3 regions of the Methylobacterium sp. Leaf361 genome follow, and region 1 is predicted to be linked to each of the others. Evidence: riboswitches for the same ligand, from Rfam matches in the RefSeq annotation. Region 1 holds a riboswitch; each other region holds the start of a gene.

The links. Region 1 has a riboswitch for cobalamin ahead of ASG32_RS02710 (TonB-dependent receptor). Riboswitches for the same ligand answer to the same signal wherever they lie in the genome.
Region 2: it holds a riboswitch for cobalamin, as region 1 does, so the genes downstream of both, ASG32_RS10685 (TonB-dependent siderophore receptor) here and ASG32_RS02710 (TonB-dependent receptor) in region 1, are expected to answer to the same signal.
Region 3: it holds a riboswitch for cobalamin, as region 1 does, so the genes downstream of both, ASG32_RS16290 (CbtB domain-containing protein) here and ASG32_RS02710 (TonB-dependent receptor) in region 1, are expected to answer to the same signal.

The regions. Positions count from the first base shown of each region.
Region 1 covers NZ_LMPY01000002.1:8,708-13,877, forward strand. The annotation lists gene ASG32_RS02710 (TonB-dependent receptor) at 568-2,709, opposite strand; cobalamin riboswitch at 2,832-3,028, opposite strand; cobalamin riboswitch at 3,295-3,506, shown strand; gene ASG32_RS33660 (hypothetical protein) at 4,121-4,594, shown strand; gene ASG32_RS32080 (hypothetical protein) at 4,665-5,000, shown strand.
Region 2 covers NZ_LMPY01000012.1:220,167-232,387, reverse strand. The annotation lists gene ASG32_RS10690 (peptidase) at 1-183, opposite strand, end outside; gene ASG32_RS10685 (TonB-dependent siderophore receptor) at 177-2,360, opposite strand; cobalamin riboswitch at 2,645-2,839, opposite strand; gene ASG32_RS10680 (NUDIX domain-containing protein) at 2,944-3,411, shown strand; gene ASG32_RS10675 (RluA family pseudouridine synthase) at 3,554-4,969, shown strand; gene ASG32_RS10670 (alpha/beta fold hydrolase) at 4,936-5,649, opposite strand; gene ASG32_RS10665 (hypothetical protein) at 5,851-6,231, shown strand; gene ASG32_RS10660 (HAD-IA family hydrolase) at 6,302-6,967, shown strand; gene ASG32_RS10655 (ATP12 family protein) at 7,014-7,805, shown strand; gene ASG32_RS10650 (hypothetical protein) at 7,944-8,264, shown strand; gene ASG32_RS10645 (glutathione peroxidase) at 8,277-8,768, opposite strand; gene ASG32_RS10640 (hypothetical protein) at 8,994-9,254, shown strand; gene ASG32_RS10635 (hypothetical protein) at 9,285-9,818, opposite strand; gene ASG32_RS10630 (aminotransferase) at 9,965-11,353, shown strand; gene ASG32_RS10625 (HlyC/CorC family transporter) at 11,417-12,221, opposite strand, start outside.
Region 3 covers NZ_LMPY01000023.1:72,925-85,145, reverse strand. The annotation lists gene secG (preprotein translocase subunit SecG) at 1-221, shown strand, start outside; gene ASG32_RS16310 (CTP synthase) at 378-2,006, shown strand; gene ASG32_RS16305 (DNA polymerase III subunit chi) at 2,065-2,517, shown strand; gene ASG32_RS16300 (peptidase S10) at 2,517-4,109, shown strand; gene ASG32_RS16295 (discoidin domain-containing protein) at 4,132-5,496, opposite strand; cobalamin riboswitch at 5,658-5,853, shown strand; gene ASG32_RS16290 (CbtB domain-containing protein) at 5,888-6,070, shown strand; gene ASG32_RS16285 (CbtA family protein) at 6,087-6,839, shown strand; gene ASG32_RS16280 (DUF1636 domain-containing protein) at 6,832-7,233, shown strand; gene cobW (cobalamin biosynthesis protein CobW) at 7,230-8,264, shown strand; gene cobN (cobaltochelatase subunit CobN) at 8,311-11,640, shown strand; gene cobG (precorrin-3B synthase) at 11,637-12,221, shown strand, end outside.

The DNA.
Region 1 (5,170 bases):
GCGTCGCCGCCAGATCGAAGACGGGCATGGGCGAGATCCGTGGGAGCCCGAAGACGTAGGCCAGCAGCGCGGTCGAGAGCAGGGCCGGCTGCCCCGCGAACAGGCTGTAGGCCCAGGACCAGGCGGCGACGTTGGCCGCGATCAGAACGAGGTAAAGCAGCGCCACCCTGCTTCTAATCGAGCGAGGCCTCGCCTGTCGATTGCGAATGGTGCTGACCATCACTTCACTTCAGATGACTGCATCACCATCCCTGAGCCACAGGCGCGACTTGCCGACAATGGAGGGGGCCTTCAAAAGGTCGCCACCGAGGCTCCTCTCACTTGCACAAGATGATGCCAACGAATTCTGCCTTGGAAACGGTCCGTCAGCGATGGTCGAACGAGCGCCCTTTTGCCGGGCACATCAAGGAAAGCCTGCAGCGAAAAAAGGCCTGTGGTGCGCTACGCCCTGACATTCGAGAGCAAGTCGAACGCGAGTTGCACTGGCGTACGCGTCATGAACTCGGCTGATGCGCTCACTCAAGATCTGGACGTTCGTGAAGGGGCCGGCGCCTCGGACCTTCGGCATCAGAACCGCCCGGCGATGGTGAGGCGTACCGCCGTGGGCTCCACTGGGTGGAACACGCGGTCGATCAGCCCCTCGGCGGGCTCGCCCGGAAGGCGCGAGACGTAGGCGTAGGTGATCTGGTCGGACTTGCTGTTCGTCAGATTCAGCACGTCCAGCGAGACGCTCACGCCGTTCACGAAGGCAAAGCCGACCCGCCCGTTGAGGAGCGCGGTCGGACGCGAGCGGATGGAATTGTCCTCGATCAGCGGGCGCGGTCCGAAGTAGCGGAAGCGGAGCGACCCGAACCAGCCGAGCGGCTCGCCGAACGTGACGCCCGCCGACGCGATGGTGGTGGGGGCCTCCGGGACCCGGTTGCCCACGGGGTCGTAGTCCGAGAAACGGGCGTTGGTGATCGTCAGGTCGCCCTCCAACGATAGCCAGGGGGTGACTGCGTAGCGGTTGGTCCATTCCACGCCGAAGCGCCGGGTCGGGCGGCTCGGCTCCGTGGTGCCGGTGTCGCCCTGGAACAGGTTCTCCGAGGCGAAGTCGAGCCGGAACAGGGCGAGGCTCGTCTCCAACCCGGCGATGGAGCGGTTGCGCAGGCCGATCTCGTAGCCCGTGGAGGGGACGAGGAAGGGCGAGCGAGTGGTGTTGAACAGCGAACTTGTCGGATCGACGGTGGCGGTCACGCCGCGCACGTCGTTCGAGTGGAAGCCGCCGCCGTAATTCACGTAGAGCTCGGTGTCGAACCACGGGCCGAGCACGAGGCCGAGCTTTGGGTTGACGATGGCGTCCCGTGCCTTCCCGGAGTTCGCAGGCGTGTCCGAGACGACGCTCGCGTAGTAGCCATCGGCGCGGAATCCGAGGCTGGTTCGCAGCCAGTCGGTCCAGCGCACCCGGTTGTCCAAGTAGAAGGCCCCGCTCGTCTCCAGTACCCGGTCGTCGAGCACGCCGGAGCGGTACTGCCGGTTCGTCGTGTTGAACAGGCCGACCCGGATCGAGTCGGTGCGGGTCTGTACGCCGATCTCGTTCTCCATCGGCAGGCCGAACAGGTCGCCTTGGAAGATGTGCAGCGCCTCGCCGCCGCCGATGATCCGCTGGTCGAGCTGGTGGAACTGGTCCCCGTTGACGGGGTCGTTCAGGAAATAGGTGAAGTCGTTGAATAGGTTGAGCTGGGAGCGGATCACGTAGGCCGAGGCCCGCGTAACGCCGGTGTCGTCTGTTGCGCTGAACCGTCCCGATAGCGAGAACCGCGAGGTGTCGCCACCATCGGTCGGGTTGATCGTGCCGTACCGGCTGATCAAGCCTGAGACGACGGCGCGCTCCGGGATCTGGTTGGTGGCCGTCCACCGAGCTGCGTAGGCCATGCCGGTAACAGAGAAGCCGTCGAGCGCCGTGCCCTGGCTATAGCGGGCGACCGTGCTGATCTTGCGCAGGGCATCCGGCACGGTCCAGGGCCCGTCGTAGATCTGCGCGTCGGCGGCGACGAGTAGGTTGCCTTCAGCGAACGGGGTGGAGGCGATGGAAAGGGCGCGCTTGTAGCCGAACGAGCCGATTGAGGTGAGCGCGAGGTTCTTCTGCACGCTGTCGAGATAGTCGATACGCACTGAACCCGCGGAGGCGAAATCGCCGTCGCGGACGAAGTACGGTCCCTTGTGGAACTCCACCGCGCCGACGAGCTCGGGAATGAGGAAATTGATGTCGGCGTAGCCCTGACCGTGGGCGTGGGTGCGCATGTTGAGCGGCATGCCGTCGAGGAACAGGGCAATGTCGGTGCCGTGGTCGAGATTGAAGCCGCGCAGGAAGAACTGGTTGGCTTTGCCCTCACCAGAGTGCTGCGTGACAATCAAGCCCGGCACTGCTTCCAACACCTCGCCGGGGCGGGTGACGGGCCGGTTGTTGACCTGCGCCCCGGTCAGGATCCCGGCGCTTGCCGAGTCCACACTGAGCAACGAGCCGCCGATACCGGTGATACCGCCGACGTATCCGGCGCTTGCGGCAGGTGCAGCCTGCGGCTTTGCAGCTGCTGTTTCCGAGGTGACCGAGATCTCCTCCAACGTCGTCTCGGAGGTGGAAGCGGCCTGGGCAGTACGATCCTGCGCATGGGACGCGGTCGACAGCGCAGCGAGGCTGCAGCCGGATAGCGCGAGCAGGGCGCGCATTGAACGACGGGACACGAAAGCCTCGACGGCGGCAGTGGCACGTCACCGCGAATGAAGTCGTCGCGCCCGGCTAGAGCCCAGCGCTTCGACACCCATCAGGACACCCCGCCCGACGCGTTTCGCGTGTGACCACGGCTGACGGCAGGTCTCCTGGCTCGCAGGTCACCGCCCTCGCACCGTCTTCCCGGATGATATGCATCCAGTGACGCGGTGGTGCTGGGCTCGCCGCTTACAGTTGCGGGGGCAGCCGTGGCTTCGGGTTGCCCCTAACCATGTTCCCTTTTGATCCCCGAAGGGAAACGTCCGGCAAAGCTTAGCATTCGGGTAACGCTCGCCGTCAAGGCTTGATCCTGTTGTTACGTTTGAACTCGCATTTTCATCCGGGTGGTGTGTCGGGATGGAGACGCCGGCATGTCGCCACCCTCGACGGCGGACGACTGCCTGTCTCGGATCGTCTGGGACCGTCCGAACGATCGGTCTCAACCTATCGATCTGCCTGAACCTCGAAAGGGGCTCTCGTCGCTGGCTCGGTCGGCCGTAGCCGAGCATGTTAACAAGCGGCTTTGACAAACCGCATAGCTTCGCGCCATGCTTGGCTATCGTGGTTCCTCGAACCGGCTTGCCGGCTTGAGGCTAAGAGGGAATTCGGTGAGCCTGAAAGGGTGATGCCGGAGCTGCCCCCGCAACTGTAAGCGGTGAGTCTTTGTCGACAATGGTCACTGGCGTTCGCACCGGGAAGGCCAGCCAGAGACGTTGATCCGTGAGCCAGGAGACCTACCTCGATCGATGAACGTCTCTCGGGCGGGGTGTCCCGGTGGGTCGCTTGCAGCGGCTATGCCGGCTTGGCTTGCCCGCGCCTAGATGCAACGCGTCCGCCTGACCTCTGCCCCTTGTCGATTGGGGTCCGGTCGGTGCCGAATATCCACCCGTGCGTGCTGTTTCCCGCTGCCGGCTCGCTTGCGACGTCGGAGAGATGCGACCCCAACGTCGGGTTCGGCCAACCAAGTTCTGTGGCGCGCAGCGTTCGCAATTCTCCGGGCGACACCGAGAAAATATGCGCGGAGAAGCACAAGCAATTTGATAGTACGCAGCTTCGACGACATCTGCCGTGCGGCTCTGTAATTGATCGCAAAACAGATAAGCCGATATGGCGCCGATACAAATATCCCTTCCTGATTATTGGGCCGCCTCATGAGCGCTATGTGGTGTCGTGCAGCATCCGATACTGGCCAATCAGCCTTCCCTATCCTTCAAATGACAATCGCACGCTTATTGCCCGGATCACTGCCAATCTTATGTGTCGGCTCCAATGCTCGGCTGCCCTGGCGATGCGCTTCATCGCGGCTCGACCTGCAGTGGAGTGCCGGTCGCTGCGCCGCCGCTCGCGCCCGCTGACTGTCAGAGATGCCTGATGCGGGTTCAGCTGACGGAAACGCGGCGCAGCATGGGCGCGCCTCGCCCTACAGTGCTGCGCGGACTGATCGTGCGCTTGCGCGAGATCGAGGGACCAGATCGCGATTTGGATAGCCAGATCGACACGGTCATCCACCGGATCGAGTGGCGGCCATATCGCGATGACGTCAAGATGCTTTGGGGGCACGGTCCAAGCGGTACGGTTCTCCGCCATGGCAAGGATAGTTGTCCCGCCTTCACCGCCAGCCTCGATGCCGCGCAAGAATTGCTGGAACGCATCCTACCTGGATGGTCATGGCAGGTGCATACGGGAAGTCGTTCCGAGGAGGGCTTTCATTGTGCCGTGTGGCGTTCCTGGGGGGCGAATGCGTATCGGAGGCATATCTCCGAGGCCTTCCCGACCCCTGCTCTCGCGATGGTGTTCGCACTCGTAACCGCACTGACGAACGATCCCGAGGCAGATGAACGCTGATCCGAATGTACAATTAGCGAACTAGCACGTGCTGCGCCCAAAGAGCTTTTCACCAGTGCGATCAATCCCGATGAATATCTATCGTTCTCCGATGATACCGAAGCGCCTAGCGTTGACGCTACATCATAACATTGGGCTGCCCGAGGCACGCCGACGCCTCGATCGGCGCGCGAATTGGGCTTTTCGGGATTTGGCGCGAAAAAATATCATCGTTGAATTCGATGAATGGTTCGGCAATAGGTGCGGATTCACAGTCGGCGGCTACGGCCAGAGAGGAAGCGGCGTCATTCAGGTGAACGAAGAGAGTCTTTATGTCGAAGCCCTCGTTCCCTCAATCGTTTGGCAGTTCGCTCCGATGATCGAGGCAGTGGGCCGGTATTATGCGGAGCGCCTGTTATCCGTCTAGGAGGCCGTCTGAGGCAAGGGCTCGAACGGGGCCCATCATCTTCGTATTCGGAGGACGTGCTGTCGCCCATCAGCCGGGTAGGCAAGGTCTGCCACAGGAACGCCCTCAACAGTATGCTCGACTATGAGCCAGTCGATGTTCTGCTCGTCCACGCCTCCGAAGACAATTCT
Region 2 (12,221 bases), on a different contig from region 1:
GATCGGGGCGAGCCGCGACAGCCGCTCGGCCTCGGTGAGCGCCGGGAACGGCACGTAGAGCATCACCAGCCCGGAGCCGATCCACAGCGCGAAGAACAGCCCCGCGGCGATCCCGGCCCAGCGGTGGAACAGGAGCAGCCAGCGCCGTCCCGCCTTGCCGAGCCGGCGCGGTCGGCTCACCACGTCACCGTGTAGGCGACCTCGACCGAGCGCGGGCGCCCGAGCAGCCAGTTGGTCCCGACCCCGTTCACGGCGTTGCCCGAGATCGCGTAGACCTTGTCGAACAGGTTGTAGACCCGCACGGACAGGCGCGAGTCCGCCGTCACCTGATGGTCCAGGACCGCGTTGACGAGGTTGTAGGCGGGGCGCCGCGCCGTGTTGCCGAAGTCGCTGTAGACCTGCCCGACGTTCTGCAGCCCGACCCGCGCGGTCCAGTCGCGGGTGACGTCCCAGGTCAGCCAGAGGTTGGCCACGCGCTCGGGCACGTCGATCGGCTGGTTGCCGGCATACGAGACGGTGGCGCCGTTCACCGTCTGGTCGAACCGGTCGTACTGCGCGTGGAGGAGCGCGAGGTTGCCGTCGAGCCGCCAGCCCGGCGCGAAGCGCCAGCCGAGCGCCAGCTCGAAGCCCTGCGAGGACTGGCTCCCCACCTGCGTGGACAGCGTCGGCTGGCCGGGGATCGCCGAGATCAGGTTGTCCTTGACGATCCGGTAGCCCGCGACGGTCCATTCGAGGGCGCCGTCGAAGGCCAGCCCCTTGGCGCCGATCTCGACCTGATCGCCGGTCGCGAGCTTGAAGCCCGCCAGCGACTGCGACAGCGTGATCAGGCTGTTCACCGGGTCGGTGGCGAAGCTGTACTGGGCGTAGAGCGCGCTGTCCGGCGTCGGGTTGTAGACGAGGCCGAACCGGTAGCCGAGCGCCCGGTAGGTCTTCTCGAACCGCGATCCCGTCTGCAAGTCCTCGCGGTTCAGCGTCGGCACGTCGAGGCGCACGCCCGTGAGGAACGACAGCTTGTCCGACAGGATCAGCCGGTCCTCGGCGAAGACCGAGGCCTGGCTCGTCTGCGTCGCGTAGGCCGGACGCGCCCGGCCGTTCTGCGGGAAGAGGCCCGGATCGTAGCCGGTGAGCGGCACGCTCGTGGTCTGGTCGAAGTAGAAGTTGTTGGTGTGGCGGAAGTCGATGTGATTCACGTCGAAGCCGGCCACGAACTGGTTCGGCAGCCCGACCAGGCTGCCCCGGAACGTCGCGTCGAGGCGGTCTCCGACCTGCTCCTGGTTGTGGTAGATCTCCAGGTAGTCGCCCCGGTCCACGAGCCCGGTGCCGCGGTTGTAGCTGTACTGCTCGACGTCGAGCCAGTGGCGCCGGCTGGTCAGCCGGTAGGCGGTGTTGCGGATCGTGATGTCGGCCGAGGGGGACCACTCGGTCTTGAGCTGGGTCCAGTTGTCGGCCCAGGTGATCTTCGCGTCGCGGACGTTGTAGTTGTTGAACCGGATGAGATCCGGGATCCGTCCCTCGACCAGCGGGGTGCCCCAGTAGCGGGCGGGCTCCTGGTAGCCGAGATCGTGGCTCAGGGTGAAGGCGAGGTCGGCGCTCGGCCGGAACAGCAGGGCGGCGGAGACCGCGAGGTTACGGAAATCGCCCTCCGGCCGCATCCAGCCGTCGGCGCGGTTGCCGCTGACGTTGAGGCGGTACGCGAAGGTGTCGCCGTACTCAGCCTGGCCCAGCGGGCCGCCGGAATCGAGGGCGAGCCGCGCGACCCCGTCGGTGCCGATCACCGCGCGGGCGGCGTTGATCGGCACGAAGACCGGCTTCTTGGGCACCACGTTGATGACGCCGCCGATGGCGCCGTCGCCGTAGAGCACCGAGGACGGCCCGCGCAGCACCTCGATCCGCTCGACGTTCCACGTGTCGAACGGGAAGGTCACGGTGTTGGCGCCGACGTAGAAGCGCGTGCCGTCGTAGAGCTGCTGGATCGAGTTCGGGCCGGCGAAGCCGCGGGACGTGAACGCGCCGTTGCCGTTGCCGGGCGCCGCGATGGTGGTGATGCCGGTCGCGTCCTGAGTCACGGCCTCGGCGATCGTGTCCTGGCCGCGCAGCCGCGCGGTCTCGCCCGACACGATGTCGAGGCTGGCCGGCGTCTCCAGCGGCGTCAGGCCGAGGCGGCTCGCGGTCCGGTCGGGGGTGCGCAGGTTGAGGCCATTCGGCGGCAGGCGGCTCGGGTCGCCGCCCGCGCCGGCGACGGACAGCTCATCCAGCGTGACCGCCTCCTGGGCGGCGGTCGGACTGGCGAGGAGCGCGAGGAGAACGCCGCAGAGCGGGGCCCGCCCGCCGGGGCGGGAGCGATGGGTCGATAGAGACATGGGGAAAGCGGTCCGTGCACGGCGCGCGCCGGCCCCCGCGTCCTACAAGCATTGTAATAACATTACAATGCGCTCGCTGTCCGGTAGCCTCTGCCCGTGCGGGCGCGCGACGGCGTGCTGCGACAGGGCTCGAGGGGTTCGAGACGGCGGAGACGGGCATGGGGAACGGCGTCGCGGGCGCGCTTGTTGTGGCACGTCACCGCGAACGAGGCCTCGGCGGCCGCCTCCCCTCGGGACTGGCGTCGCCTCGACACCCGCCAGGACACCCCGCCCGGCGCGTTTCGCGTGTGACCACGGCTGACGGCAGGTCTCCTGGCTCGCGGGTCGCCGCCCTCGCACCGTCTTCCCGGGGTGGACCCAGTGACGTGGTGGTGAAGGGCTCGCCGCTTACAGTTGCGGGGGCAGCCGCGGCTTCGGGGCGAACCCCTCACCGCGTTCCCTTTTGATCCCCGAGGGGAACCGTCGAGCACAGCTTGGCCGTAGCGGGGGCGGGCGTCAACCGTGTGTCCGGTTGTTGCCGTGGATCGGCGCGCTGTGCGCCGGTCCGTTGCGGCCTCGCCGACGACGGGCTAGCCCGTGCGGGATGACGGTCTGGCGGCCCCCTGCGGAGATTCGCGTGAAGGCACTGGGTCTGCCCCGGCGCGGCAACAGCCTGCTCGTGGCCGAGGTCCGCGCGGATGACGGGCGGCTGAAAGGCGTCCGGCCGCTCGGCGGCAGCGTCACGTTCGGCGAGCGGGTCGAGGACGCCGTGATCCGGGAATTCCAGGAGGAGCTCGGCGTCACCGTCTCGGTGCTCGGCGGCCCCCGCGTCATGGAGAACATCTTCACGCACGAGGGGCAGGTCGGGCACGAGGTGCTGTTCCTGTTCCCCGTCGCCCTGCCGCCGCGGCGGTTCGACGGGCAGGAGCGCTTCGTCTTCCACGAGGATTCCGGCACCGCCTGCGTGGCGCGGTGGTGCGATCTGGACGGGCTCGACGTGCCGGGCGGTCCCGACCTCTTCCCCGCCGGCCTGAAGGCCCGCCTCCGCGACGCGTGGCGCGCGGAGCCCTGACGGACCGGGCCGGCCCACCGCCTTTGCCGCTCGGCGCGGGCGATGCTACAGCCGGGCAATCCCATCGGTCCGGACGTCCGCGACGCCGCGGCCCATGCGCCCGGACGCTCCGTCCGACGCGGAGACGGGTGCCGGCGGAAGCATGACGATACGACCTCCCAGAAGCGGCGGGCCGACGGGGCGCAAGCCTCAGGCCGGCAAGTCCAGCGCCAGCAAGTTCAGGGGCGGCAAGGCCCAGGCCGACGGCCGCGCCCGCACGGGCCCGCGCACCAGCGCCCGCGACGCCGCCGAGCGCGCGGCCCGCAACCGCGGCGAGGATGCCGGCACCCGCGATCCCTGGGGCGCGCAGGCCGCTGCGGCCCCGGCGCCGGCCCGGCCGCCGAAGCCGCGCCGCGACGCCGCCGCACCGCGCGACGCCGCACCGCGCGACGCCGCGGCGGGCAAGCCCGGCGGCCGGCCGCCGGCCAAGCGCTCGGCGGCCCCCTCCCCGGCCCTCGCCTCTGCCCCCGCGCCCGGTCCGACCCGGCGCGAGCAGCGCGCCGCCGCCTCCGCGACCCTCGCCTCCGGCGTGCAGACCCTGACCGTCGAGCCGGACGAGGCTGGGATGCGGATCGACCGCTTCCTCACCGCCCGCTTCCCGCTCCTGCCCTTCACCCGCGTGCAGACCATCGTCCGCAAGGGCGAGTTGCGGGTCGACGGCAAGCGCGCCAAGCCGAACGACCGGCTGGAGCCGGGCATGAGCGTGCGCGTGCCGCCGCTGCGCCTCGACCAGCCCACCGAGCGGCCGCGCAGCGCCGCCCGCGAGCAGGACGACGCCGCCTTCATCCGGTCGCTGATCCTCTACGAGGATGCCGACATGATGATCCTCAACAAGCCCTTCGGCCTCGCGGTCCAGGGCGGTTCGGGGACGGTCCGGCACGTGGACGGCCTGCTCGCCGCCCTCACGGGTCCGGACGGCCAGAAGCCGCGCCTCGTCCACCGGCTGGACAAGGACACGGCCGGCTGCCTGATCATCGCCAAGACCCGGCTCGCCGCCGCGACGCTGGCGAAAAGCTTCCGCTCGCGGGCGGCCCGGAAGATCTACTGGGCGCTCACCGCGGGCGTGCCGCGGGTCCGGCAGGGGCGCGTCTCGACCTACCTCGCCAAGGAGGAGCCCACCGACGCCGACGCGCGGATGCGGGTCGCCAAGCACGGCGACGAGGGCGCGAGCCACGCGCTGACCTACTACGCGATGGTCGATCAGGCCGCCCAGAAGCTGTCCTGGCTGTCGTTCAAGCCGGTCACCGGCCGCACGCACCAGCTGCGCGCCCACGCGGCCCATATCGGCCACCCGATCGTGGGCGACCCGAAATACTTCTCCGTCGAGAACTGGGAGCTGCCGGGCGGCATCCAGAACCGCCTCCACCTGCTCGCCCGGCGGATCGTCATTCCGCACCCGCGGACCGGCAAGCCGGTCGACGTGAGCGCGCCGCTCCCGCCCCACATGGCGCAGAGCTGGAACCTCCTGGGCTTCGACGCCGCCCGCTACGACCCGATCGTCGAGGCTCCGGAGGCCTGAGCCCGCAGCCAGGGCACGATCACGTCCGCCAGCGCGTCCGGGGCCTCGAGCGGCAGCATGTGGCCCGACCCGTCGATCACCCTCAGCGTCGCGCCTGGGATGCCGTCGCGGAGCTCCCGCGCCTCGTCGAGGCTGCGCAGGGCGTCCTGGGCCGCCGCCACGACCAGGGTCGGGCAGCCGATCGCGCCGAGGCGGTCGCCATCGGATTCGCGCGCCTGCCCGGCCTGGCGCAGGAAGACCTCTCCGCCGAGGCGGTCGCCCATCTGCCGGATCCGGCTCAGGAGGGCGCCGTCGCCGGCGCGGTCCGGGTGCACCGACTGGAGGATCGCCGACCGGCTGAGGCCCCGGTAGCCCTGCTGGCGGATATGGGCGACGGCGGCCGCCTTCCGGCGCGCCTGGGCCGGCGTGTCGGCCCGCGACGAGGTGGCGACGAGGACCAACGCCTCCACCCGGTCCGGCACGAGCCGGGCGACCGCGCGGGCGACGTAGCCGCCCATGGAGAAGCCCACGAGCCCGAAGCGCGGCGGCGCCTCCGCGACGACGCGGCGCGCCATGTCGGCGATGGCGGCGTCCCGCGCGAGGTCGCCGTGCGTGATCGGACCCACCTCGGCGAGGCGCGCGACCACGTCCGACCAGAGGTCGGCATCGGTCATGAAGCCGGGCAGCAGCACGAGGTTCATCGCCGGATCACCCTTCCCGTCCCCCAGATAACCGTCACGCGAGCGCCCGTCAGCGCCGCGGCATCTCCGGTGAAAGTCGGGTGCGGTCCGGGCGTCCCGCGCGGCGCATGCCTTGGCAACCGGCCGCGCCGCCTCATATGCTGCCCCGCGCCCCGCCGATCCGCCGCGGGGCCTGTTCCCGGCGGTTCGAGACCCTGACACATGAAGCTCGCGATGCTGGCCTGCCTCGCCGCCCTGTGCCTCACCGGGCCGATCGCGCATGCCGCGCCGGGCGAGACGACCAGGGCGGCGCCGACGGCGAACGGCACCCACCCCCCCGAGACGGCGACCCCGCATCCGGCCCCGGCGCCCGCCCCGGGCGCGGCGCCCGCGCAGGCCGCCCCGCGCACCGCCAACAGTGCCCGCGCGGAGCGCCGGCGGCGCTCCTACGCGGCCTGCAACCGCGCCTCGCATCAGCGCGGGTTGCGCGGCGGCAAGCGCCGGCGCTTCCTGATCCGGTGCCGGCTCGGCTACGAGCGGACCCGGATCCCCGGCGGCCAGCCCGCCGCGGCCGCGCCGGCCCAGCCGGGCCGGAAGCCGTGACGGGGACCCGCCTCCTTTTACCCGCGCCGGCGGGGCGGCTCGCGGCGCGACTTCCGGCGCGTCGGTCGCGATGAGGCTCGTCGTCTTCGACGTCGACGGCACCCTCGTCGACAGCCAGCACCTGATCGTGGCGGCCCAGGAGGTGGCGTTCGCGGAGAACGGCCTGCCGGCGCCCGGGCGGCGGGAGGCCCTGTCGGTGGTCGGCCTGTCGCTGCCGCAGGCCTTCCGGCGCCTCGTCGGCGAGGACGGCCCGGTCGCGGAACTCTCGGAGAGCTACAAGCAGGCCTACAACCGCCTGCGGCTCGACCCCGCCCACGAGGAGCCCCTGTTCCCCGGCATGGCCGACCTGCTGACCCGGCTGCACGGGCGCTCCGACGTGCTGATCGGCCTCGCCACCGGGAAGTCGCGGCGCGGTGTGGACCGGCTGATCGCGCATTACGGCTGGGCGGACTGGTTCGCCACGACCCAGAGCGCCGACGACGCGCCGTCGAAGCCGGATCCGACCATGCTGCAGCAGGCGATCCGCGAGGCGGGCTGCGAGCCCGAGGCCACCGTGATGGTCGGCGACACCACCTTCGACATCGCCATGGGCGTGGCGGCCGGTGCAACGGCCGTCGGGGTGGCCTGGGGCTACCATCCGCCGGACGCGCTCTACGGAGCCGGGGCCGTGACGGTGGTCCCGAGTGCCGCCGCGCTGGAGGCGCTGCTCCTCGAGGGGCTCGCGACCGGCTCCTGATCGCGGGAGGCTCGCGCGCGGGGCCGGAAGCGCCTATCTCGCCTCCATGAGCGATCAGACGACAGACTGGCTCGGGCAACCGAGCGACGGTGACAGGCCCGACCCGGTCCGGGCCGCCCGCGGCCACGCCAAGCCGGCCCTGCCCCACCGCTTCTACAAGGAAGCCGGCTTCTCCGAGGATGCCGACGGGTTCCGGCTGACCCTGGACGGACGTCCGGCCAACACGCCGGCCCGCAACCCTCTGCGTCTCCCCAGCCGGACCCTGGCCGAGCGCGTCGCGGCGGAGTGGCAGGCCCAGGACACGGCGATCGACCCCGCGCGGATGCCCCTGACCCGGCTGGCCAACACGGCGATCGACGGCGTCACGCCCCGCCTCGCCGAGGTCGCGGCGGATCTCTGCGCCTACGCGGGCACCGATCTCGTGGCCTACCGCGCCGGGGATCCGGAGCGCCTCGTGGCGGCCCAGGCGGAGGCCTGGGATCCGATCCTCGCCTGGGCACGGGACGCGTTCGGTGCGCGGGTGATCCTGAGCGAGGGCGTCATGCAAGTCGCGCAGCCGGCCGACACGATCCAGGCGCTCTCCGCTGCGGTGAACGCGGTGACCGACCCGTTCCGGCTGGCGGGCCTGCACACCCTGACCACGCTGACCGGCTCCCTGCTGATCGCCCTGGCGGTTCTCGAGGGCCGGCTGACGCCGGCCGAGGCCTGGGCCGCGGCCCACGTGGACGAGACCTATCAGGCCGCCGTCTGGGGGCGCGACGCCGAGGCGGAGGCCCGCCTCGAGGCGCGCCGGACGGAGTTCGAGGCGGCCGCCGCGTTCGTCGCGGCCGGCGGCTGAGCCCGGGCCGCGATCCGGCGCGGTCGCGCAGATGCAATTGCGCAACAATCCCGCATTCGCGGCGCCCGCCCCGCGTCGGCGGCTGACAAAGCGCGAACACTGTTTTAGGGTTCGAAGTACATTGTGTTCGAGTCGACGATGCGTTCCGATCAGCCTGTCCGTTGCAGTTTTGAAGGCGAACTGGCCAATCTGATCGCGTCGAAACAGTTTTCCCGCGATCTCGACGGGCGCTACGCGCTGTTCGACGCCCTCTCGGACCTCGAGCGCCGAGCACAGGGCGCCGGAGCGCCCGATCTGACCTTGCGCAAGATTGCCGAGATCCGGTTCCTGGCGGGGATCCTGCGCGAGTCAGTGCGCCCGTTCCCGATCGCGCCCCTGCGGACGGTGCTGCGCGTGCGTGAACGGATCGACGCGCGCCGCGCGGTCTCCGCCGAGGCCGCGGATCTCGACGCGGTCTGACGCGGGCGCGGCTCAGGCGGGCTCGGCCAGGGCCGCCTGGATCTTAGCCTCCAGGGCCGCGGGCTTCGTCCCGGGCGCGAACCGGGCGATGACCCGGCCGTCGCGTCCGACCAGGAACTTGGTGAAGTTCCACTTGACCGCCCGCGTGCCGAACAGCCCGGTCCGGGCCCGGGTGAGATGGGCGTAGAGCGGATCGGCGCCCGACCCGTTCACCGCGACCTTGGCGAGCACCGGGAAGCTCACGTCGTAGCGCAGCGCGCAGAAGCTCGCGATCTCGACGGCGTCGCCCGGCTCCTGCGCGCCGAACTGATTGCAGGGAAAGCCCAGGACCGTCAGGCCCGCATCCCGGTGCCGGCGCCAGAGCGCCTCGAGCCCCTCGTATTGCGGGGTGAAGCCGCAGCGGGAGGCCGTGTTCACGATGAGCAGCACCTGACCGCGGTGCTGCGCGAGCGGGTACGGCGTTCCGTCGGCCGCGGAGACGCTGAAATCGTGAACGGTCGTCATGGCCGATCACTCGGGCAAACCGGCCGGATCCGCAAGGCTCGCGCGTCGCGACATGGCGTCGGCGCCGCGACGCGGTCCCGAGATCCCGGCCGCGACTCTAACCCCGTATATGGCCGAGCCCGCGCGCGTGGGGTAACGGGTCCGTCAATCGCGGCGACGGGACTCGGCACGGCCGCGAGTGAGGGGTACCCGCATCCCCCGCCTGGACCCGACCGGGACGTGTGGATGCCGCGCTATCACTTCAACATCCACGACGGATCCACGATCTTGGACGGCGCGGGAACGGAGCTGCCGGACTGGCAATCCGCCCGGCTCGAAGCCGTCCGGCGCGCCGGCGACATCCTGAGGCAGGACGCCCAGCGCATCGCCCTCGGCGAGGATTGGCGGATCGAGGTGACGGACCAGACGGGGCTGATCCTGTTCCAGATGACGTTCCTGGTGGTCGAATCCCCGGTCATGCGGCGGCATTCCGGCACCGAGCGCTGACCCTGCCCCGGGTCTGGCCGGTCGCCCGGTTCAGGCCGGCACTTTCCGGACGTCGAAGCTCGGGCCCTGGGGCGTCATCCGGTCGGTGGTGACGATGCGCTCGTCGGCGCCGACGATCCCGAGGCTGACGTCGCGGTCCGGCAGGATGACGGTGGTGCTCTTGTTGACGTGGACCAGCACGTGCCGGCGCAGGGGCACCGAGGCCACGGCCCAGCGCCTGAGCTGCCCGTAATAGGGCTCGCGCCGCCAAGCGTTCGCCTGTCCGGGATCGACCTGCACGTTCATGTTGCGGGTGAGCGGATCGAGGCTCAGCACCATCTTGGCGCGGTCCGGCTTCCATTCCGGGCCGAGCCATCCCTCCGTCATCCAGAGGCAGTGGAAGGCCCGGCAATGGTCCGGGCGGGTGGCGTGGATGGCGCAGCCCTGGCCGGCCTTCGTATGGCGGCACCACTGGCCCGCGACGCTCTCGACCGCGGGCACGTCGTAGACCTTGCAGCACAGCGTGCAGGCGCCGCAGGCGCGGCCGGGGGCGGGTTGGGCGACGTAGGCTTCCGGATTGAGCATCGGTCGGGCGCGGCGAGGGGCGGTGCTGGAGTAGCGCTGGCGGCATGCGTCCGGCAACGGCCGGACGCGGATCCTCCGGGCTACCTGACGGGGCATCGGGTCGGTAGTGTGGCGGCGGTCACCCGCGCACGAGGACCTTGCGAACCATGCTCTCGAACCTCGCGACCCGCGACGTCGAAACCCTCCTCCATCCCTACACCAACCTGTCGACGCACCGACAGACCGGCCCGCTGGTGCTGGAACGGGGCGAGGGCGTGCATGTCTACGACACCGAGGGGCGCTCCTACATCGAGGGCATGTCCGGCCTGTGGTGCACGGCGCTGGGCTACTCCAACGCGGAGCTCGTGGAGGCGGCCCGGGCGCAGATGGCGCGCATGCCCTTCACGCACCTGTTCTCCGGCCGCAGCCACGATCCGGGCATCGAGCTCGCCGAGACGCTGAAGGAGCTGATGCCGGTCCCGACCTCGAAGATCTTCTTCACCTCCTCGGGGTCGGAGGCCAACGACACGCAGGTCAAGCTGACTTGGTACTACAACAACGCCCTGGGGCGGCCGCAGAAGAAGAAGATCATCGCCCGCCAGAAGGGCTACCACGGCGTCACGGTTGCGAGCGCCTCGATGACCGGGCTCGCCGCGAACCACGCCGACTGGGACCTGCCGCTGCCGGGCTTCCTGCACGTCTCGCCCGCGCACCACTACCGGGGCGCCGAGCCGGGCGAGAGCGAGGAAGCCTACTCGGCGCGCCTCGCCGCCGAGCTGGAGGAGACGATCCTGCGCGAGGGGCCGGAGACGGTCGCGGCCTTCATCGCCGAGCCGGTGATGGGCGCGGGCGGCGCGATCGTGCCGCCGCGGGGGTACTTCGCGGCGATCCAGGCGGTGCTGGCCAAGTACGACGTCCGCTTCATCGCCGACGAGGTGATCTGCGGCTTCGGCCGGCTCGGCACGTGGTTCGGCAGCGAGGCGCTGGGGGCCCGGCCCGATTCGATCTCCTTCGCCAAGGCCCTGACCTCGGCCTACATGCCGCTCGGCGGCGTGAGCATCGACGAACCGCTCTACGAGGCGCTGATCGGCCAGAGCGAGAAGATCGGCACCTTCGGCCACGGCACCACCTATTCCGGGCACCCGGTGGCCGCCGCGGTGGCCCTGAAGGCGATCGAGATCTACCGCCGCGACCGGGTGATCGAGGGCGCGGCCGAGAAGGCGCCGCAGTTCCAGCGCCGCCTGGCGGCGCTCGCCGGGCACGACATCGTGGGCGAGGCCGGCGGCCTCGGGCTGATCGGCGGCCTGGAGATCGTCGCCGACAAGGCCAGCAAGCGGCAGTACGACCCGAAGAAGGGCGTGGCCGCCCGCTGCGTCGCCTTCGCGCAGGGCGAGGGGCTGATCGTGCGGGCGCTTGCCGGGGACCGCGTCGCCGTCTGCCCGCCGCTGATCATCGCGCCGGACGAGATCGACGCCCTGTTCGACCGGCTCGGCCGCGCGCTGGACCGCACCCGCGACTGGATTCGCGCCGAGGGGCTGGAGGCGATGCCGGGCTGAGGACCGCCCCGCGCGCGTCGCGGCGCGGGCGCGGATTCCGGCCGCGGCGGTCGCCTGCCGCCATCACACCGCGTCGCGCGACGCGTCCGGCAGCGCGGCCGCCTGGAGCCCCGCCGCGGTCAGCGGCGTGATGCGCAGCGTGGTGATCCGGTTCTTGGCCTTCCGCAGCACCTGGAAGCGGAAGCCGTGGAAGTTGAAGGCGGTGCCCTGGTCCGGGATGGTCCGCGCCTCGTGGATGACGAGGCCGGCGATGGTGGTCGCCTCCTCGTCGGGCAGGTCCCAGTCCATGGCCCGGTTCAGGTCGCGGATCGGCACGCCGCCGTCCACGTTCACCGACCCGTCCCCCTGCGGGCGCACGCCCGAGACGGTGACGTCGTGCTCGTCGGCGATGTCGCCGACGATCTCCTCCAAGATGTCCTCCAGGGTCACGAGCCCCATCACCTCGCCGTACTCGTCGACCACGAGGGCGAAGTGGGTCTTCTTGGTCAGGAAGGCCTTGAGCTGGGCGCGCAGCGACGTCGTGCCCGGCACGAACCACGTCTCCAGGGCCAGCGCCTCGACCTTGAGGCCGGAGGCGTCGCCGCCCGCGGCGTCGAGCGCCCGCAGCAGGTCCTTGGCGTGGAGGACGCCGACGATGTTCTCGGGCGTGCCGCGCCACAGCGGCATGCGGGTGTAGGGCGAGGCCAGCACCGCCCGGACGATGTCCTCGGAGGGCTGGTCGGCGTCGATCGCCCGCATCTTCGTGCGGTGGACCATCACGTCGGAGACCGACAGGTCCGACAGGTCGAGGAGGCCGCCCAGCATGTCGCGCTCGGCCTTGGCGACGCCGCCCTCCCGGTGCATCAGCGCCACCTGCCCGCGCAGCTCC
Region 3 (12,221 bases), on a different contig from region 1:
CGATCCTGTCGCACCGCTCGGCGGCGCCGAAGTCGATCCTCGACACGGGCGCGCCGCAGACGTCCGGCCAGCCGGCCAAGCAGCCGACCGGTGCCGACAACCTGCTCGACACGCTGCGCCAGCAGCAGGACCGGGCGCCCGCGAACGCCCCGGCCCAGCCGGCACCGGCTCCGTCGTCTCCCGCGCAGCCGGCGGTTCCGGAAGCGCCGCAGTCGCGCTGACGGCGCGCGCCACCGGCGGCGCAGCGTCCGACCCTTGTCCCGACGGACCGGCGCTCGGCCGGTCCACGCCATGCGTTCCGCGATCCCCAGCCCATGCGCGGGCCGGGGCCTCCGTCGTTTGGCAAATGCCAGCAGCTTCTTTATGGACCGAGGCCCATGACGCGGTACGTTTTCATCACCGGCGGCGTGGTCTCCTCCCTCGGCAAGGGCCTCGCCTCGGCGGCCCTGGCGGCGGTCCTCCAGGCCCGCGGCTACCGGGTCCGGATGCGCAAGCTCGACCCCTACCTGAACGTCGATCCGGGCACGATGAGCCCGACGCAGCACGGCGAGGTGTTCGTCACCGACGACGGCGCCGAGACCGACCTCGACCTCGGGCATTACGAGCGCTTCACCGGCGTTCCGGCGAGCCGGGCCGACAACATCACGACGGGCCGGATCTACCAGGACATCATCGCCAAGGAGCGCCGCGGCGACTACCTCGGCGCCACGATCCAGGTGATCCCGCACGTCACCAACGCGATCAAGGACTTCGTCCTCGACGGCAACGACAGCTTCGACTTCGTGCTGGTGGAGATCGGCGGCACGGTCGGCGACATCGAGGGCCTGCCGTTCTTCGAGGCGATCCGGCAGCTCGGGCAGGAGCTGCCGCGGGGCACCTGCTGCTACGTCCACCTGACGCTGCTGCCCTACATCCCGTCCGCCGGCGAGCTGAAGACCAAGCCGACCCAGCACTCCGTGAAGGAGCTGCGCTCCATCGGCATCCAGCCCGACATCCTGCTCTGCCGCTGCGACCGGCCGATCCCGATGGACGAGCGGCGCAAGCTCGCGCTGTTCTGCAACGTCCGCCAGACCGCGGTCATCGAGGCCCTCGACGTGGCCTCGATCTACGAGGTGCCGCTCTCCTATCGGACCGCGGGCCTCGACCGGGAGGTGCTCGGCCACTTCGGCCTGGAGCACGGCGAGGAGCCGGATCTCGGCCGCTGGCAGACCATCGCCGAGCGCGTGCGCAATCCCGAGGGCGAGGTCTCGATCGCCATCGTGGGTAAGTACACGGGGCTGAAGGACGCCTACAAGTCGCTGACCGAGGCGCTGACCCACGGGGGCATCAGCCACCGGGTGAAGGTCAATCTCGAGTGGATCGAGGCCGAGGTGTTCGAGCGCGAGGATCCGGCGCCCTTCCTCGAAGGCCTCAACGGGATCCTCGTGCCGGGCGGCTTCGGTCAGCGCGGGGCCGAGGGCAAGATCCGCGCGGCCCGCTACGCCCGCGAGAAGCGCATCCCCTATCTCGGCATCTGCTTCGGCATGCAGATGGCGGTGATCGAGGCGGCCCGCTCGCTGGCCGGGATGCCGGAGGCCAACTCCACGGAGTTCGGCGACACCGCCGAGCCGGTGGTCGGCCTGCTCACCGAGTGGCTGCGCGGCAACGAGCTGGAGCGGCGCGCGGCGGCCGGCGATCTCGGCGGCACGATGCGGCTCGGCGCCTACGAGGCGAAGCTCGACCCCGAGTCCAAGATCGCCCAGATTTACGGGTCCGATCAGATCTCGGAGCGCCACCGCCACCGCTACGAGGTCAACATGGCCTATCGCGAGCGGCTGGAGGCCAAGGGCCTGCGCTTCTCGGGCGTGTCCCCCGACGGCCTGTTGCCCGAGACGGTGGAGCATGTCGGGCACCCGTGGTTCATCGGCGTGCAGTTCCACCCGGAGCTGAAGTCGCGTCCGTTCGAGCCGCACCCGCTGTTCAAGGGCTTCGTCGGCGCCGCGATCGAGCAGAGCCGCCTGGTCTGAGGCCGCGGCGGCGCGCCGCTGCTCGCGCGGCGGCCCGCGGCCCTATATCCTCGGTGCCGTGACCGAGATCCTCTTCTACCATATGCAGCGGCAGCCCCTGGAGAAGGTGCTGCCGAACCTCGTCGAGCGCTCGCTGGACCGCGGCTGGCAGTCCGCGATCCAGGCGGCGAGCGAGGAGCGCCTGCAGGCGCTCGATGACCACCTCTGGACTTATTCCGACGAGAGCTTCCTGCCGCACGGCACCGACCGCGAGCCCGACGCCGCGAGCCAGCCGGTGGTGCTCACGCTCCGGGACGTGAATCCCAACACCGCCTCGATCCGCTTCCTGGTGGAGGGCGCCGACCTGCCGCCCGACGCCGGGCAGTACGAGCGGATCTGCATCCTGTTCGACGGGACCGACCAGGACGCGCTGCTGCGCGCCCGCGAGCAGTGGAAGCAGGCCAAGGACGCCGGTCACGCGGTGGCCTACTGGCAGCAGGACGAGTCCGGACGCTGGAACAAGAAGGCTTGATGGTGGCCCCCCACGCACGTCTCGCGCGCGCCGCGCTCGCCCTCGCCCTGGCTCTGGCCGCGCCCCCAGCCACCCTCGCCCAGGACGCGCCGCACGGCCATCCCGCGGAGAGCAAACCGGCGCAGCGCGGACCGGAGGGGCGCCGCCTGCCGCCCGATTCGACGACCAAGCAGAGCGTGACGCTGCCGGACGGCCGGACCCTCGACTTCACCGCCACCGCCGGCAGCCTGCCCCTCGTCGACGAGGCGGGCAAGCTGCAGGCCGAGATCGCCTACGTCGCCTACACGATGGCGCCGCAGGCCGGCCGGGAGCGTCCCGTCACTTTCGCGGTCAATGGCGGCCCGGGCGCCGCCTCGGCCTATCTCAATATCGGGGCGATCGGGCCCTGGCGGCTGCCGGTCGGCGGCGACAGCATCAGCCCGTCGCAGCCGGTGACGCTGACGCCCAACGACGGGACGTGGCTCGGCTTCACCGACCTTATCTTCCTCGATCCCGTGGGGACCGGGTACAGCCGGGCCGCGGACGGGAACGGCAAGGCCTACTGGTCGATCGAATCCGACGCCTCGACCCTGGCGGCGACCATCGCGCGCTACCTGCGCGTCAACGACCGCATGGCGAGCCCGAAATTCTTCGTCGGCGAGAGCTACGGCGGCTTCCGCGGCCCGCTGATCGCCGAGAAGCTCCAAGAGGAGATCGGCGTCGGCCTGTCCGGCATGGTGCTGCTCTCGCCGGTGCTCGATTTCGCGTGGCTGGAGACGCCGCGGGCCAATCCGTGGGGCTACGTGCTGAAGCTGCCCTCGCTGGCGGCGGGCGCGCTCGAGCGGGCCGGCACGGTGCCGACGCCGACCCTGCTCGGCGACGCGGAGGCCTACGCCTCGGGCCCGTACCTGAGCGACCTGCTCAAGGGGCCGAGCGACACGGCCGCCGTCGCCCGGATGACCGAGAAGGTCGCGCCCCTCGTCGGTCTCGACCCCGCCCTGGTGCGCGCGCAGGCGGCGCGCCTCTCGACCCGCAGCGTCCAGCGCGAGATCGACCGCGCAGAGGGCCGCGTGACCAGCGCCTACGACACCGGCATCACCGGCTGGGACCCGAACCCGGACGCCGCCCAGTCGAGCTTCGAGGATCCCCAGCTCACCGCCCTCCAGGCACCGCTGACGAGCGCGATGCTCGACCTCTACGCGCGGACGCTGAAATGGCCGGTGACCAACATGCGCTACGAGCTCCTGAACAACGCCGTCAATCGCGGCTGGAGCTGGGGCTCGGGCCGGCAGGCGCCCGAGGTCCTGTCGAACCTGAAGGGCGATCTGGCGCTCGACGGGCACCTGCGCGTCCTCGTGGCGCACGGCTTCACCGACCTGGTGACGCCCTACTTCGCCTCGAAGCTCCTGCTGGCGCAGGTCCCGGCCTACGCCGCCGGCCGCCTGAGCCTCGCGGTCTATCCGGGCGGGCACATGTTCTACACGCGTCCGGATTCGCGCGCCGCCTTCCGGGCGGACGTGGAGCGGATGTACACGGACGCCCTGAAGGTGCGCGACGCCGGCTCGACCCGTCCGGCCGGAGCCCCCGCCGAGCATCTCCGGACGGCGCCGTAGCGCCTCCGGCCCGCCGCGCCGGTCACGCGTCGTCGAAGGCGAGGGCCTCGGCCGGGTAATCCACCATCGTCCGGCGCTGCGCGTCGGTGTTCTGCCACTCGCCGACCTTCATGTAGCGGCCCTCGAGATCGCGGACCTCGACCACCTTCCCGATGGTGGGGATCGACTGGAAGCCCTGCGGCCAGTTCGACGCGAAGTAGAAGACCTGCTCGACGTGGTCCGAGAGGTGGCAGATCCCCGGCCCGAAGGTCCCCAGCCCGAAGACGAGGTAGCGGCCGTTCACGAGCGCCGCGACGTCGGAGATCAGCGACTCGCTCTGGATCTCCACGGGCAATCCGCGCCGCTCGGCGTACGCCTCCACCTCGGCGATGACCGGATTCAGTCTGTTCTCGAAGACGAGCTTGACCGAGCGGATCCGACCCTCGGCCAGGAGCCGGTCGATGACCATCCGGTAGAACGCGAAGGGCGGCTGCGGGTAGTGCGGATCGACCCAGGTGCTGAAGATGTCGCCCGACCGGATGTGGATCAGGAGTTGGTCGTGGGGCTTCACCGGGAAGCTCTTCGGCAGGCCGTTGAACAGCGGCCGGATCACGCTCTGCACGATCGCGCGCGAATCCGTCGGCCCCCGCAGCGCGGTCACGCGCTCGAACTGCGTCGGGTCGAAATACAGGCCCGACAGGAAGTAGCCGTCCGCCGGCAGCGGCTCGTCCGGCGGGATGAAGGTGATCCCGTCGCAGGTCAGCCGCTCGGTCAGGAAGATCACCTTGCTGCGGTCGACCTTGGGTACCTTGATGTACTTCAGGTTGAGCGCCTTCGCGATGGACACCGCGATGATGTACTGGACGAGGCAGTTGCCGAAGGCGCCGTTCTCGAACAGCGACAGGCCGACCAGGGCGTGGCTGGCGCGGTCGGGCGCCGACTGGAGCGCGTAGGTGACGTAGACGTTGGCGCCGGGCTTCTCGTTCAGGAGCGTCACGTCGAGGCCGAGCATCGCCCGCAGCGCGATCAGGTCGACCGCGGCCTCGTCGGCGCGGATGCCGATGCCGGCGATCCGGGCCGGTTCGGGCGCGGCGATCCGGACCGCGCGCGCCCAGGCCCGCTCGTCGGGGACGATTGCGGCGACGAGGGTGTCCGGGGTCGCGGTCCAGCCGGCGAGGTCCGGCTCGGCCCACGTCACGCCGTCCTGCGAGACCGCCACCGCGACGTCGCCGGGCTCCGCGGGAACCGCCCCCTCCCCCGGCCGCAGGGCGACGGAATGGATCGGGAAGCGGCCGCCGAGGTCGACCTCGAGCCACGTCGTTCCCGTGCCCGCATCGGAGACGATCCGCGGCTCACGGCCGGCCGCGAGATCGACGAGAACCGGGATCGGATCGTCTGTCGGGGCCATCGGGTCTCCGGGAGTTCAGCGCCCGCGCCGGGGCCGGGCGGGTATCGGGTGCGGCGGTGCCCGCTCCGGGGCGCGGCCGTCAAGCCCGCCCCGATCGCGGGGCGGGCACGGGAAACGGCCGCGATCCGGCGCCGCTCCGTTGTGTCCCGGCGGTCATGCGTCTACAACGGCCGGGCGACGGTGCCCCGGAGACGGGGTGAAAAGGGAATGCGGTGAGGGGTTTGAAGCCCCGATTCCGCGGCTGCCCCCGCAACTGTGAGCGGCGAGCGCCCGCCAAGCGCCACCGGAGCGATCCGGGAAGGCGGTGGGCGCGCCGAGCCGCGAGCCAGGAGACCTGCCGTCGTGACAGGATCCCGCAATGCCGCCGGTGGGGCGGCTGGAGACGCTTCTGATGACGACGCAAACCCTCGCCCCCGTCGCCGCCGGCACCCGCGCGTCGGAGCGCCCGATCGCCGTCGCGCTCGCGGCCGTGTTGGGCCTCGGCCTGCTGTTCATGGCGGGCTTCTCGCCGGCGATCGCGCTCCACAACGCGGCGCACGATTTCCGGCACACTCAGAACTTCCCCTGCCACTGACGTCCCGGGACCAGGGATGATCATCCGGCTCCTGTCGGCGGCCCTCGCCGCCGGCTTCTTCGCGGCTGCCATCGTGACGGGGCTCGAACTCACGCTGACCTCGCCGCTGATCGTCGCGGTCGAGCGCTACGAGCAGCAGGAGGCGCCGAACCGGGCTGCCAAGGCGCTCCCGATCAAGGCGTTCCCGATCGTGCTGGCCCATGCCGGGCACGACCACGCCGCGCCCGACGCCGCGCCGGAATGGCAGCCCGCGCCCGGCCTGCCGCGGATGGCCTTCACCGGGCTCGCGACCCTCGTGGGCGGCGTTGGCTACGCGCTGCTGCTCGGCGCGGTGATGCTCGCCTGCGGCCGCGAGCCCACGCCGCAGGTCGGCCTCGCCTTCGCGGTGGCGGGCTTCGCCAGCGTCGCCCTCGCGCCGGGCCTCGGCCTGCCGCCGGAATTGCCCGGCAGCGCGGCGGCCCCGCTCGCGACGCGGCAGGCGTGGTGGGTGATGACCGCCGCGGCGACCGGCATGGGGCTCTACCTGATCACGATCCGCCGCGCGCTGATCACGATCCTCGGGGGGCTCGTCCTGATCATCGCCCCGCACGTCGTCGGCGCCCCGCAGGCGCCCGAGGCCGCATCCGAACTTCCGGCGGCGCTCGCCGCGCAATTCGCCGCGCGGTCGCTCGCCATCAGCTTCGTGTTCTGGATCCTGATCGGGCTGGGGCTCGGCTGGGCGTGGCAGGCCTTCGCCCGCGGCGCGGATCGGGGAGCGGCCCGTGCCTGAGACCGTTCTCTACGTCTGCACCACCTGCCGCCGCCCGGACGACGATCCGGACGGGCCCCGCGCCGGGGCCCGCCTGCTGGAGGCGCTCCGGGGGCGGAGCGGCGCTACGCCGGACCTGCGGGTCGAGGCGGTGGAGTGCCTGTCGGTCTGCAAGCGGCCCTGCACCGTGGCGGTCGCCGCGGCCGACCGCTGGACCTACGTCTACGGCGACATGGATCCGGCCGCCTCGGCCGAGATCATCCTCGGCGGTCTCGCGGCCTACGCGGCGACCCCGGACGGCATCGTGCCCTGGCGCGAGCGTCCGGAGGCGTTCCGCAAGGGCGTGATCGCCCGCATCCCCCCTTTCCCAGAACCCCGCCCGGTCCCCGCCGGCACCCTGGAGCCCGCGGAATGACCCTCGTGAACAAGATCCCCTGCACCATCGTCACCGGCTTCCTCGGGGCCGGCAAGACGACCCTCGTCCGCCACGTGGTCGAGAACGCCAAGGGGCGCCGCCTCGCCATCCTGGTGAACGAGTTCGGCGACATCGGCTTCGACAAGTCCTTCCTGGCCGCCTGCGGCGTCGAGGGCTGCACCGAGGACGCCATCGTCGAGCTGCCGAACGGCTGCATCTGCTGCACGGTCGCGGACGATTTCGTGCCGGCGCTGGAGACCCTGCTCGGCCGCGCCGAACCGCCGGAGCACATCCTGATCGAGACCTCGGGCCTCGCCCTGCCGAAGCCGCTGGTCCAGGCGTTCCAGTGGCCGGCGATCCGCTCGCGGGTGACCGTCGACGGCGTGGTCGCGGTGGTCGACGGCCCGGCGGTGGCCTCGGGCGCCTTCGCGGAGGACCCGGAGGCCCTCGCGGCCCAGCGCGCCGCCGACCAGTCGGTCGACCACGACAACCCCCTGGAGGAGGTGTTCGAGGACCAGCTCCTCTGCGCCGACCTCGTGGTCGTCAACAAGGCCGACCTGATCGACGCCGCGACGCGGGCGCGGGTCCGCGCCGAGGTCGAGGGGCACCTGCCCCGCGCCGTGAAGGTGGTCGAGACCGAGAACGGCGCCATCGACCCGCGGGTGCTGCTCGGCCTCGGCGCGGCCGCCGAGGACGATCTCGACGCCCGACCCTCGCATCACGGCGAGGGCGAGGACCATGACCACGACGATTTCGAGACCGTGGCGCTGCCGGTGCGCCCGGCGGTGACCGCGGGGGATCTCGCGGCCCGGGTTGAGGCGGCGGCCGAGGCCGCCGGCGTCCTGCGCATCAAGGGCTTCGCCGAGGTCGAGGGCAAGCCGATGCGCCTCGTGGTGCAGGGTGTCGGCCGGCGCGTGACCCATCATTTCGACCGCCCCTGGCGGGCCGGGGAAGCCCGCGACGGGACGCTGGTGGTGATCGGCCTCAAGGGCTTCGACAAGAACGCCGTCGCGGCGGCCCTCGCGGGATGAGGCCGGTCGCGCACGCCCGCCCGGACTCGCTCTAGGGGCCGCCGCGGTGCATCTCGTGCGCATCGATGCCGTCTCCCTCGACGAGGGCGAGGCGGCCGTGGATCTCGGGCAGGAGCCCGGCGACCTCGTGGTGCTGTCCTTCACCGACAGCGACCTCGCGTCGGTCGGGCAGGCCCACGCCGCGGAGCCCGGCCTGCCGAGCCTGCGGCTCGCGAAGCTCGCCAGGCTGCGGCACCCGCTCTCGGTCGACCTCTACGTCGAGCGCGTCGTGGCGCGCGCCAAGGTCGTGGTGATCCGCTGCCTGGGCGGCCTCGATTACTGGCGCTACGGGATCGAGCGCTGCGCCGAGGCCGCGCGGGCGCACGGCGTCGTCCTCGCGGTCCTGCCGGGCGACGACCGGCCGGACCCGCGCCTCGCCGCCTTCTCCACCGATCCCGACCTCGCCGGGCAGCTCGACGCCTATTTCCGGGCCGGCGGCCCCGACAACCTGCGGCGGATGCTGCGGCGCCTCGCGATCCGCCTGGGCGCCGACGGCCCGGTCGAGCCGCCGCAGCCGCTCCCGCGCGGGTTTCCCTGGTGCCCCGGCTGCGGAGTTCTTCCCCTCGAGGCAGCCCTCGCCGCGGCCGCAACCGCGGTCCCGCTCGCCGGAGCGCGCAGCGCGGCGGAGCCCGTCGCGCTCCTGCTGATCTACCGCTCCGCCGTGCTCGGAGGCGACACCGGCCCGTTCGTCGCCCTCGCCGCCGCCCTGCGGGCGCGCGGGATCGGCGTGCTGCCGATGGCCGTATCCAGCCTGAAGGAGCCACAGGCCGCCGCCGCGGTCGCCGCGGCCGTGCGCGCGCGCAGGCCCGACCTCGTGATCGCCGCGACCGCCTTCTCGGCCCGCGAGGACGAGACCGGTTTCGTGCTCGACGGCGGCGACTGCCCGGTTCTCCAGGCCTTCACGGTCGGCTCGCCCCGCGCGGCCTGGGAGGCCTCCGCCCGCGGTCTCGGCGCGGCCGATCTCGCCATGCAGGTCGCGCTGCCGGAATTCGACGGCCGGCTCTCGGGCTTCCCGATCTCGTTCAAGGAGGAGAGTGCCGAGATCGCCGGCTTCGCCGAGCGGCGCGCCGTGCCCTACGAGGCCGGCATCGCCGCGCTGGCCGACCGGGCCGCGGGATGGCTGCGGCTGTCCGCCCTGCCCCGGGCGGCGCGGCGCGTCGCCCTGGTCCTGTCCGACTACCCTGCCCGCGGCGGCCGGGCCGGCTTCGCGGTCGGCCTCGACACGCCCGCGAGCGCCCGCGCGATCGCCGCCGACCTCGCGGCCGCGGGCTACGCGGCGGGCGCGCTTCCGGAGCCCGGAGCGCTGATGGCGGCGCTCACGGAGGGCCCGGCCGCCTTCCGGGTGCCGCTCGCGGACTACGCGGCGTGGTGGCGCACGCTCTCCGAGGACGTCCGCGCCGCCGTGACCGACAGCTGGGGTGAAGCCGAGGCGGACCCGGCCTGCGTCGACGGCGCCTTCCGGTTCCGGATGGTCCGGGACGGCGGCCTCGCGGTCTTCCTCCAGCCCGACCGCGGCCGCGATCCCGATCGCAAGAAAGGCTACCACGACCTCGACCGCGCCCCGACCCACGCCTACCTGGCCTTCCATCTCGGCCTGCGGCAGCAATTCGACGCCCTGGTGCAGCTCGGCACGCACGGCACCGCGGAGTGGCTGCCGGGCAAGGCCGTGGCCCTGTCACCCGACTGCTTCCCGGCGCTCTGCGTCGGCGGGCTGCCGGTGATCTACCCGTTCATCGTCGACGACCCGGGTGAGGCCGCGCCGCTCAAGCGCCGCCTCGGCGGCGTGGCGCTCGGGCACCTCACGCCCGACACCGCCGTCCACGCGCTGACGCCCGAGGCGGCCCGCCTCCGCGAGCTGGTGGAGGAGTATTCCGCCGCCAGCGTGCTCGATCCCCGCCGGGCCGATCTCATCGCCCGCGCCATCCTGGAGGAGGCCGGATCGGCCGGACTGCTGGACGGGGCCGGGATCGGCGCGGACACGCCGATGGACGAGGCGCTGACGCGGCTCGACGCGCATCTCTGCGATCTCGGCGAGACCGTCTTCCGCGACGGCCTGCACGTCTTCGCCCGCGCTCCGGACGAAGCCGCGGAGGCCGTCGCGGCGAGCGCGGACTCCGAGCGCGCCGGTCTGCTCGCCGCCCTCGACGGGCGGTTCGTCCGGCCCGGCCCCTCCGGCTCGCCGTCCCGCGGGCGGGCCGACGTGCTCCCGACCGGGCGCAACCTCGCGACCCTCGACCCGCGGGCCATCCCGAGCCGCGCCGCCGCGCTCCTCGGCGAGAAAGCCGCCTCCGCCGTGGTGACCCGCTACCTCCAGGACGAGGGCGCCTATCCGGCCCGGATCGTCATGGATCTCTGGGCCTCGCCGACCCTGCGCACCGGCGGCGAGGACGTGGCCCACGCCCTCGCCCTGATGGGCGTGCGGCCGGTCTGGGACCACGCCAGCACCCGCGTCACCGGCTTCGAGATCCTGCCCCTCGCCATGCTGGACCGGCCGCGGATCGACGTCACCGTGCGGGTCTCCGGCGCGTTCCGCGACACCTTCCCGGACACGCTCGCGCTGCTCGACCGCGCCGCCCGCGCCGTGGCGGACCGGGACGAGGCCGACGAGGAGAATCCCCTCGCGGCGGCGCGGCGGCGGGGCGACGCGTCGGTGCGCGTCTACGGGGCCGCGCCCGGCCGCTACGGCGCCGGCACCGCCGCCACGGCCCTGGACGGCGCCTGGGAGGACCGCGCCGATCTCGGCCGCGCCTACCTGGCCGCGAGCGGCCACGCCTACGGCGACCGCGAGGGGCCGGACGCCGATTTCGCCGCCAGGGTCGCGGCGGCCGACGCCTATCTCCACGCCTTCGACGTGGCCGAGCGCGACCTGTTCGACGGCGACGCCGCCGTCGACGCAATGGGCGGTTTCGCGGCGGCGGCGGCCCTGGAGGGGGCGAGCCCCACCCTCTACAGCCTCGACGTGTCGGTCCCGGAACGGCCGAAGGCGCGGACGGCCCGGGAGGATTCCGCCCGCCTGATCCGCGGGCGCCTCGCCGATCCCCGCTGGATCGCGGCCCAGCTGCGCCACGGCTACCGGGGCGCGCAGGAACTCGCCCAGGGGCTCGACGCGGTCTTCGTCCTGGCCGCCGCGAGCGACGCGGTGACGGATGCGGGCTTCGAGGCGCTCTACGCGGCCTGGATCGCCGACGCCGAGGTGTTCGAGCGCCTGCGCGCCGCCAACCCCGCTGCAGCCCGCGCGATCCTGGAGCGGTTCGACGAGGCCCAGGACCGCGGCCTCTGGCACAGCCGACGCAACGCCCTCCCGGCCGACGCCCTGATGCGCGAGGCCGCCGAGTGAGCGCGGCCTTGCATCGGCGCGCCCTGCCCGAGGCGCCGGCCCGCCGGGGCTGGTGCCCCGGTCTGACGCGTCCCATGCCGACGGGCGACGGCCTGCTCGCGCGCGTCCACCCGCCGCTCGGGCTCCTGACCCTCGATCAGGCCCGCGCCGTGGCGGAGGGCGCGCGCCGCTTCGGGAACGGGCACCTGGACCTGACCGCACGGGCGAATCTCCAGATCCGCGGCGTCTCCGAGGCGACTCGTGCGCCGCTGGCCACCTGGCTCGCGGCCCGGGGGCTCGGCGACGTGCGCGCCGACGGCGGCCCCCAGCGCCTGACGCTCACGAGCCCCCTGGCCGGCCACGACCCGGACGAGACGATCGACGTGCCGGCCCTCGCCCGGGCGATCGAGACCGCGGGGCTCGCGATCCCGGGGTTGCCGGCCAAGACCCTGGTCGCTGTCGAGGGCCGCCCCGGCCGGGTGCTGCCGGAGGCGGATCTCTGCGTCGTCGCCGAGGGGCCGGGCCGCGTCGCGATCACGGTCGCGCACGGTGAGACCCAGCGGACGCTCCTGACCTGCGCGGAGGACGCGGCGCCGGGCCAC